DNA from 3 places in the Streptomyces sp. NPDC020983 genome. Region 1 is predicted to be linked to each of the others. Evidence: riboswitches for the same ligand, from Rfam matches in the RefSeq annotation. Region 1 holds a riboswitch; each other region holds the start of a gene.
The links. A riboswitch is a leader RNA that binds a small molecule or an ion and turns the genes downstream of it on or off. The one in region 1 is predicted to bind cyclic di-AMP.
Positions count from the first base shown of each region.

Region 2: it holds a riboswitch for cyclic di-AMP, as region 1 does, so the genes downstream of both, ACH4SE_RS06055 (transglycosylase family protein) here and ACH4SE_RS20380 (NlpC/P60 family protein) in region 1, are expected to answer to the same signal.
Region 3: it holds a riboswitch for cyclic di-AMP, as region 1 does, so the genes downstream of both, ACH4SE_RS03740 (M23 family metallopeptidase) here and ACH4SE_RS20380 (NlpC/P60 family protein) in region 1, are expected to answer to the same signal.

Region 1 is NZ_JBIRRA010000008.1:283,846-287,064, forward strand. It holds gene ACH4SE_RS20375 (NlpC/P60 family protein) at 1-756, opposite strand, end outside; gene ACH4SE_RS20380 (NlpC/P60 family protein) at 1,066-2,106, opposite strand; cyclic di-AMP (ydaO/yuaA leader) riboswitch at 2,113-2,270, opposite strand; gene ACH4SE_RS20385 (NlpC/P60 family protein) at 2,412-3,219, opposite strand, start outside.
Region 2 is NZ_JBIRRA010000002.1:616,924-620,142, reverse strand. It holds gene eno (phosphopyruvate hydratase) at 1-659, opposite strand, end outside; gene ACH4SE_RS06055 (transglycosylase family protein) at 846-1,532, opposite strand; cyclic di-AMP (ydaO/yuaA leader) riboswitch at 1,538-1,679, opposite strand; gene ACH4SE_RS06050 (transglycosylase family protein) at 2,076-3,152, opposite strand.
Region 3 is NZ_JBIRRA010000002.1:22,661-25,879, reverse strand. It holds gene ACH4SE_RS03745 (MBL fold metallo-hydrolase) at 1-579, shown strand, start outside; gene ACH4SE_RS03740 (M23 family metallopeptidase) at 869-2,077, opposite strand; cyclic di-AMP (ydaO/yuaA leader) riboswitch at 2,125-2,287, opposite strand; gene ACH4SE_RS03735 (N-acetylmuramoyl-L-alanine amidase) at 2,724-3,219, shown strand, end outside.

The sequences.
Region 1 (3,219 bases):
GGGGAGCGACGGGCGGCCGTCGCCACGCGAGGCGGCGGGGGCGCCGGAGGACTCCGCCGCGGGACCGTCGTCCGCGGTGAGGGCCGTGCGCTGGGCGGCCGTCAGCCCGGCCAGCAGCGCCTGGGCGGCGGCGAGCTTGCGAGCGACGGTGTGGCGGTGGTCGGCGACGGCGGCCTGCGCGGTGCGCAGCGCCGCGAGCCTGCCGGTGGCCTGCGCGCGGGTGCCGGCGATGTCGCGCTGCTGGGCGGCGAGCTGGTGCAGCGTCACGGACTGCACGCCGCCGGCCTGGGCGAGGAAGGCGGCGCGCTCCAGGTAGGTGCCGGGCGAGGAGCTGAGCGCGAGCTGCAGCAGCGGGTCGATCCCGCCGGTGCGGTACTGGGCGGCGGCGAGACTGCCGAGCGCGTCCCGCGTGGTGTTGAGCGCGGCGGTCTTGCGGGCCAGCTCGTCCTGGAGGGCGGTGACCGCGGCGTTCGCGCTGTCGGCCCGCTCCTTGGCGCCGTCGTAGTCCTGTGTGGCCTGCTCCGCCTGCTGGTAGAGGGCCGCGACCTGGGCGCGTACCTGGTCGGGGGTGAGCCGGGGCTCGGCGTGGGCGGTCTCGCCGAGCAGCGAGACGGAGGCGGCCGAGGCGAGGGCGAGGGTGACGCCGACCCGCTTCGTGGCCGAGGCGGGGCCGCCGGCCGACGGGGGGCGTCTGCGGTGCGCGCCCGGGCCGTCGGGACTGCCGGTGGGACTGCCGGCGGGACTGTGGGAGGCCATCGCGGCCGTCACTCCTTCCAGGGGACGGCCCGGCGGCGCCTGCACGGGGGAGCAGGGCGCCGCCGGGCCTTCGGCGGGGGTGGCCGATGCCGTCCACGAACCGGGACGGCAGTGGGTTGTCGGCCACCTGAGGAGCGACGCTAGACCCGCCGGGGGCGGAAAAGGGGCGCACTGACCGGGACTGACCTCATCCGGTCGGCCCTGCCCGCTTTCGACCGCTGTTCGACGGGTGATGTGCCCGGGTCCGCCCGCAGCCTGACCGGACGACCCGGAAGGACAGCGCGCGGACCCCGGGACCGCCCGGACGCGTCAGGCGACCCGGCGCGCGGTCGAGAAGGGCATCCAGCTCATCGGGGCGACCTCGACGACCGCGCCGGTGTGCGGGGAGTGCACGATCTGGCCGTTGCCGAGGTAGATGCCGACGTGCGAGTTGCCGGAGTAGAAGAAGACCAGGTCGCCGGGCCGCAGATCGGACTTGGAGACGGCCACCCCGTCGTGGACCTGGTCCTGGGTGGTGCGCCCGAGCGTCACGCCCGCCGCGCGGAAGGCGGCCTGCGTGAGCCCGGAGCAGTCGTACGAGCCGGGGCCCGTGGCGCCGCGCACGTACGGCTTGCCGCGCTGCGCCAGCGCGAACTGGATGGCGGCGGCGGCGCGGCCGCTCGCGGGCCCGGAGTACGTGTAGTCGGACTTCGACGACGTGCCCTTGTGGATGTTCGCGACCTGGGCGCGCTGCTGCGCGGTGAGGCTGTTGAGCAGCTTCTGCGCCGCGGCGAGCTTGTCCTCCATCGTCTTCTTCTGCGTCGCGAGCTGCTGCTGCGCGGCGGTGAGCCGGGTGAGGCTCGCCGTGGCCTGCGCCCGCTTGATGGAGGCCTGCTCCTGCTGGATCCGGAAGTTCTTCAGCGCCGCGGTCTGGCTCGCCGACAGCTGGCTGAGCGTGTGCGACTGGTCCAGGAAACCGGCCGGGTCGCTGGACAGCAGCAGCTGGACGGTCGGGTCGATGCCGCCGTCGCGGTACTGGGCGCTCGCGAACTGGCCCAGCAGCCGCCGGGTGGCGTTCATCTGCTCGGTCTTCCTGGCGACCTCGGACAGCAGCGTGTTGGTCTTGTCGCGCTGCGCCTTGGTGTTCTCCACCGCCTGGTTGTACGCCTCCGTCGCCACCTCGGCCTGCTCGTTGAGGGTGTCGACCTGCTTCTTGACCTCCGCGACGGAGGGCTTGGGCTTGGCGGGCGCGGCGCTGGCGCTCTCGCTGAGCAGGGTGACGGAGGCGAGGGCCGCTGCGGTGACCCCGACCGCCGCGCGCGGGGCGGTGATGGCCAGCCGGCTCTGACGCGGCTTGCGGTGCGACGCCACGAAGGCGACTCCTTCCGTGAACCGCCGACCGGGTTAGCTGACGGGTTCGGGCCGGGAAGGTTGGCCCTACGGTCCGGCGCCTCGCGGCACCGTGTCCGATTCACCCCAACTGTGCTTGGTGGGTCCCCGGTTCCGGCCTGGGCCGGATTGAGCGGAGGCGCCGCGCAGCCGGTACGTCACCGGCGGGAAACGCGTCGCCTAGCGGGCTACGGTAGTTCAAACTCTCCCGTCTCTGGGAAGTTTGGATCGAAACGTGACCGAAATCGCTTTGTGATCTTACGGTTGGTGACCCCTCACCCGGGGCGTCAGTACGGGCGGACCACTCCGTAGATCGGCATCTCCGTGATCGGCGCGATCTTCACGACCGTGCCGGTGTGCGGCGCGTGGATCATGTTGCCGCCGCCGATGTAGATACCGACGTGGCTGTGGTCGCTGTAGAAGAAGACCAGATCGCCCGGCTGCATGTCGGACTGCGACACCCGGGTGCCGACGTTGACCTGGTCGCCCGTGGTGCGCGGCAGCGTCACGCCCGCCGCCTTGTACGCCGCCTGCGTGAGCCCCGAGCAGTCCCACGAGCCGGGGCCCGTCGCGCCCCACACGTACGGCTCGCCTATCTGGTCGCGGGCGAAGGCGATGGCCTTGTCGGCGATCGAGGTGTTCGCGGCGGAGGCCGAGGTGGTGGAGCCGGCCTGCTGGGCCTGCTGGGCCGCCGCGGCCTTCCTCGCCTGCTCCTGCTTCGCGATCTCGGCCGCCTTCTTCGCGGCCTCCTGCTCCTTCTTCTTCTCCAGGGCCGCGAGCCGCGCCTTCTCCTGCGCGGTGAGGCTGTTGAGGAGCTTCTGCGCGGCGCCCAGCTTCTTCTGCACGTCGGCCTTGGCGGACTTCAGCTGCGTCTGCTTGCTGGTGAGCGTCTGCAGCGCCTGCGCGGCCTCGATGCGCTTCTGCGTCGCGTCGGCCTGCTGCGCCCGGAAGTCCTCGACGGCGGCCTTCTGCCGCTTGCCGAGCAGGTCGGTCAGGTGCCGCGCGTCCAGCAGGTCCTGCGGGCTGGCCGCCAGCAGGTAGTTGGCGGTCGTGTCGTCGCCGCCGCTGCGGTACTGCGCGGCGGCGTAGATGCCC
Region 2 (3,219 bases), on a different contig from region 1:
TCGAGCGCCTCGCGGTTGGAGCCGAGGTTCGGCGCGAAACCGCCCTCGTCGCCCAGACCGGTGGACAGGCCGCGGGCCTTCAGCACGCCCTTGAGGGTGTGGTAGACCTCGGCGCCCCAGCGCAGCGCCTCGGAGAACGACTCCGCGCCGATCGGCGCGATCATGAACTCCTGGATGTCGACGTTGGAGTCCGCGTGCGAGCCGCCGTTGAGGATGTTCATCATCGGGACGGGCAGGACGTGCGCGTTCGGGCCGCCCAGGTAGCGGAAGAGCGGCAGGTCGGAGGCCTCGGACGCGGCGTGCGCGACGGCCAGCGACACGCCGAGGATGGCGTTGGCGCCGAGCGAGGACTTGTCGGGCGTGGCGTCCAGGTCGAACATCGCCTGGTCGATCAGCCGCTGCTCGGTGGCGTCGTAGCCGACGAGCTCCGGGCCGATCTGCTCGATCACGGCGAGGACGGCCTTCTCGACGCCCTTGCCCTGGTAGCGGTTCTTGTCGCCGTCGCGGAGTTCGAGGGCCTCGAAGGCGCCGGTGGAGGCGCCGGACGGAACGGCGGCCCGGCCGGTGCTGCCGTCGTCGAGGCCGACCTCGACCTCGACGGTGGGGTTGCCTCGCGAGTCGAGGATTTCCCGGGCTACGACGACGTCGATGGACGGCACGTTGTCTCCTTCTGAGATGTCTTCGCGTTTTTCCGGGACGAGCCTAACCGGCTCACGTCCCCGGGCCGGTCGTCGGCCCGGCCCCTGAGACGGAAAACCGGCCGGGCGCGCGGGCGCCGCGAGGCGCGCCGCGCGTCCGGCCGGCCGGTGAGGGCGCGCGGGGCCCACCCGCCCCGCGCCCCGGGATCAGCCGAGGCGCAGGTGCTGGCCCGGGTAGATCAGGTTGGCGTCCTTGACGACGTCCTTGTTGAGCTGGAAGAGCTTGTGCCATCCGCCCTTGACGTGGTGGCTCGCGGCGATCCGGGAGAGCGTGTCGCCGGAGACGACCGTGTACGAGCCCTTCGCGCCGTGCCGCTGCCAGTCGGTCGCGGTGTGCCCGGCGGGCTTGGCGGTCTTCTTGGCCGGGGTGCTCTTGGCGGTGCCGGTCTTCGTGGTGGTCTTCGCCGAGCCGGAGCTGCTGGAGCCGGCCGACGAGGAGGACGAGCCGCCGGGGTTGACGTCGGGGGCCGGGCCGCCCGCGGTCAGGCCGCCGGCCGAGGCGCACGCCCAGGCGCCGGGGCCCTGCAGGGCGAGGAGCTTCTCGGCGACCGCGATCTGCTGGTCCTTGGTGGCCAGGTCGGCGCGCTGCGCGTACTTCAGGCCGCCGGCCGCCTCCCAGCTGGACTGCGAGAACTGCAGGCCGCCGTAGTAGCCGTTGCCGGTGTTGATGTGCCAGTTGCCGCCGGACTCGCACTGCGCGACGGCGTCCCAGGTGGCCACGGAGGCGGCCGAGGAGGAGGTGGCGCCGATCAGCGGCGCGGCGACGGCGACGCCGGCAACACCGGCGAAAGTGGCGAATCGGACCATCTTCGAGGCACGACGGTGCTTACCCATGTGTGTATGTCCCTCACCGACGCCTGCGAGGTCAGCTGTCGGGTTCGGACGTGAGTTGCCCGGCCGGCACCGCGTGGGCGGTGCCCTGCTTCACCCCGAGCCGGATCCGTGGCGGCGGCGGCTTCCTCGCGGCGGCGCAGCGGGGCTGCGCGGCGACGTGCCGTCCGTTGCCGTGTATCCGGCGGAAAGACCGTGGGTCCCCCGCTCCTGCCTGCGGCGCTTTCGCGTCGGTTGCTCCCGTCGGGCGCGGCGGCAGGACTCGGCGTTCCGCTCCGGCGGGGCCCGCTGTGGCGAGCGATTAGACGTTAAGCACACCGGACCGGATTGAACAAACACTCGCGTTTCGGGCGCCAACTGCGGCCACGGCGTCGGAGGCTGGACGAATCCGCAGGTCGGGAGGCTGCGTCAGGGCGGGGCACGCGCGGCCGGTCACAGGTTCGAGGAGAGGCTTGTCACATCACCACAAGGAGCGTAAATCCCCTACGTCCTATTTGTCACCGACCCTGCGCGGCAGGGGATTTCGGGGCTCGCGAGCGGCGGAAATCAGCCCAGGTCGATGATCTGTCCAGGTTTGATGAGGTTTGGATCATCGCCGATCGCCTGGCGGTTGGCGTCGTAGAGGTGGAGCCAGCCTCCGGGGACGTCGTGCGCGGCCGCGATACCGGAGAGCGAGTCGCCGGCGCCGATCTCGTAGGTGTCCGCGGCCTGGTGCGAGGCGCTGTCCGAATTGCCGCTGTTGCCCTGGGTGTTGCCGGCCGCGCCGCTCCCCTGGCGCGCGTCCGCTTCCCCGTCCGCGTCCGGGACGACGGCGGTGGTGCGGGTACGGGTCGCGCGGTCGGCCGCGGCCAGTTCCTCGTCGGTGGGGCTGTACGGGCGCGCGTGGCGCCCGCTGCCGGTCGCGGGCGCGCCGGGGGTGGTGGACGCGGGCGGGGCGGAGGGGCCCGCGGGCGTGGCCGTGGAGCCGTCTGCGGGGGCACCCGGGTCGGTGGCGGTGGGGGCGGGGGTCTCCGCCGCGGGGGGCGCCGGAGTGGCGGTGCCGGTCTCGGGGGTGGTGGGGGTGGCCGGCGCCGTGGGGGTGGCGGCGGGAGCGCCGGGGGTGGTGGACGCGGGCGGCGCGGAGGGGTCGGCGGGCGTGGTGGGGGCCGGGGTGGCGGTCGAGCCGTCCGTGGCGCCGGTGCCGCCGTCGTCGGCGCTGCCGCCGCTGCCGTCGGCGTTGCCGTTGCCGTTGCCGTTGCCGTTGCCGTCCAGCAGGCCCGTGCCCAGCTCGCAGCCGGGGAAGGCGTCGGGGCCGAGGTCGGTGAGGATCCTCTCGGCGACCTTGATCTGGTGCGCCCGCGAGGCGAGGTCGGGCCGGGGAGCGTAGAGGAGGCCGCCGTAGCGGACCCACACGTCCTGCGTGAGGGACAGGCCGCCGAAGACGCCGTTGTGCGACGCGGCGTCCCACTGGCCGCCGCTCTCGCATATCGCGACCTTGTCCCAGGTGCCGCCGTCCGCGGCCTGCGCGGCTCCGGCGGCCGCGCCCAGCAGCGGCAGCGCGAGCCCCGCGCCGGTCGCCGCCATGGTCACCACCGCGGCAGGAGCCTGCCGGGGACGTCGGTGCCTGCCGTTGGCGGAGAGCATACGGTCGCCTTTCATCGGTGCCGTTGCGCGCAGCCTTCGCACGCCTCGCGTTGACCGCAGAACGTAG
Region 3 (3,219 bases), on a different contig from region 1:
GGCGGGGTCACGACGCTGCACCCGAACCGCACCTTCAGCGGCGAACTGGACCTGGACGTCGACGGGGTGGCGGTGCGGCTGATCGAGGTCGGCCCGGCGCACACCGCGGGCGACCTGATCGTGCACCTGCCGCAGGAGGGCGTGGTGTGCGCGGGGGACGTCGTCTTCAACGAGGACCACCCGGTGCACTGGGCGGGGCCGCTGGAGTCCGTGCACGCCGCGTGCATGCGCATCCTGGAGTGCGACCCGCGGGTCGTCGTGCCGGGGCACGGCCCGGTGATGACGCCCGCGGACGTACGGCGCTACGCGGACTACCTGCTGGACCTGCGGGCGGTCATCCACCGCGGGCACGCGGCGGGCCGCCCGCTGCCCGTCCTCGCGGCGGAGCTGCTCGCGGCCGACCCCTACCCGCAGTGGGGGCTGAACGAGCGGATGGCGATCCTCGCGGCCGTCGAGTACCGCGCCCTGGACGGCGCCACGGACCGGGCCGACCTCGTCGCCCTGGTCGGCCTCGCGGCGGGCTTCGCGGCTCCGGCGGAGGACGGCGGGCGGGAGACGGCGCCGGCGGGCGGCGCCTGACCGCCCGGCAGCGGCAGAGGAGCCGGGGCCGGAGATGCCGACGGCCCCGGCGTCGGGGGGGGTGAACGCCGGGGCCGCGGCGGCTCCTGGGGGCCGTGACGGGCGCTGGGCCCGTGCCGTGACCGTACTCCTGCCGTGTTTCCGTCGTGCGTCTTCAGCGGCTCCCCGGTGCCGGGAGGCGGCCGCGTGCCGCCTCCGCCCGGCTCCGGCGAGCGTGTTCCTGCCCGCCTAGTTTATGCGCGGATATCCGCACGTGAGTGCGTTTCGACACGGCGTTTCGCGCCGGATTTCAGACGGCGACGTCATGGCCGTGGAGCCACGGCACCGGGTCGATGGGGGCGCCGCCGCCGGGGCGTACTTCGAGGTGCAGGTGCGGGCCCGGCACGTTGCCGGTCGCGCCGACCCGGCCGATCGTGTCGCCCGTGGTGACGCGGCCGCCGGTGGCGACCATCGTCGACAGGTGGCAGTACCAGAGCTCGGTGCCGTCGTCGAGCCGCAGCACCACGCGGTAGCCGTACGAGCCCGCCCAGCCGGCCGAGGTGACCGTGCCGGTGTGGACGGCGTGCACCGGGGTGCCGGTGGGGGCGGCGAAGTCCTGGCCGGTGTGCGTGGCCCACGCGTTGCCGGACTCGCCGAAGGCGTTGGTGAGCGTGTACGAGGCGACCGGCCGGACGTAGGAGGCGGCGAGCTTCGCGAGCCGCTCCGCCTCGGCCTGCGCGGCGGCCTCGGCGGCCGCCCTGGCCTTCGCCTCGGCCTCCGCCTTGGCGGCGGCGGCCTGCTCGCGCACCTTGCGGGCCGCGGCCTCCTTGGCCGCCTGCTCCGCGGCGATCCGCTCGGTGGCCTCGCGGGCGTGCCGCTCGGCGTCGGCGCGCTGCCGGGTGACCTGGGCGATGATGCGGTTGCACAGCGCCTCGCCGGGGTCGGCGGACTCCGCGGCGGGCTCGGCGCACGGGGCGTCCGGGGCCTCGGTGGTGCGCGGGGCGGCGGGCGCGGCGGCGGCCGCCCGGGTGACGGCCGCGGGGTCGTACGACGGGGTGCCGACCGCGACGTCCGGCAGCGGAACGGCGGGGGCGGGGGCGGCCGGGGCCGTGGGCGCGGCGGGCGCGTCCGGGGCCGCGATCGGCGGGGCGGCGGCGGGCGGTTCGGCCGCGGCGGCCACTCCGCCGGCGCCGACGGCGGCCATCGCCGCCATGCCGAGCACGGCCGAGCCGACGGTGGCCGCGCTGCTCAGGCCCGGGAGCCCGCCGCGCTGCCGGGGCAGGCGCGGCTGGCTGCGCGAGCCGTCGCCCGGGAGGCCTTCTGCCGCGGGCCGGGGGGAGCCGGCCGGCGCGGGGGCCACGGGGGCGGGGACTGCGGCGGGTGCCGGGAGGGGGGCGGCGGGGCCGGTGAGGGCCTGGAGGTCCTGGGCCTCGGGGGCGCCGGGGAAGAATCCGGTGGCGTCCGGCGAGAAACGCTCGCCGGGCTCTCCGAAGTGCCACTGCCCGGTCGGTTCTGCCACCGGGGTCGGAGCGTAGGCAGGCTGGTTGGACGCCACGGGGGCGCACTCCTTTCCTTCCTTCTCGCCTACCGGGTTAGCTGACGGGTTCGGAGCAGGAAGGTCTCCTACGGACGGCCTGACGGCCCCCCGATTCACCCCATTGGACCCCTTCCGTGGTGACGGAAGGGCGGGTCCCCGGTTCCCGCGGACGGGATTCGGCAAGCGCACGGTGCCGCCTGTCGGCGGCAGTGACGACCGCGCTGCGTTATCGAACGTTAATAGAGCCGGACGGGTTTTCCAAGCCGAATCGGAGAGTTGGGGGTGGGAAGCAATCGGGCAGGGCATATGGAGAGTGGAGGAAGCGGACACCTGGCGTGGCCGGGCGGTGATGTGAGTGTTCGCCAGTTGTTACCGGAAGGAGCAGAGCTGTTCACGCAAGGTGAACGCTTGGTGACGGCGGCGGCGCATGGGGAGCCCGCCGCGGCGGGGGCCGGTGCCCGCGCACGGAGGGCCGGGACGCGCGCGGGCGCGGCGCAGGCCCTCCAGTGGTCTGCACCTGTGCCATTTCGCGAATCCCTTGGCACGCCCGGGGCGTGAGCCGCACGATGGGCGGGCCCGATGTTCTTGTCATGCACTCGTCCACACCATGACGCCTCAGGGAGCCCCCATGCATCGCCCCGACTCCGCGGAGCCCAGCCGCCGTTCACTGCTCCGCGGTGGTATCGGCCTGGGTGCCGCCGCCACCGCGGGCCTGGCCGCCGGCCTGTGGCCCGGTTCCGCCCCCGCCGCCACCACGGTCGACTACCCGTCGGCCGCCTGGGCGCCGGCCAGCACCTCCAACTACACCGCCTCCAACCGGCCGACGAGCTACCCGATCCAGATGGTGGTCATCCACGTCACCCAGGAGACCTTCGCGGACACCATCTCCCTCTTCCAGGACCCGTCGCACGCGGCCGCCGCCCACTACGTCGTCCGCTCCGCGGACGGCGCGATCGACCAGTGCGTCCGCGAGCACGACATCGCCTGGCACGCGGGCAACTGGGACTACAACACCCGCAGCATCGGCATCGAGCACGAGGGCTGGGTCGACCAGCCGTCCTACTTCACCACCGCGATGTACCACTCCTCCGCGGCGCTGACGGCGGCGATCTGCGACAAGTACG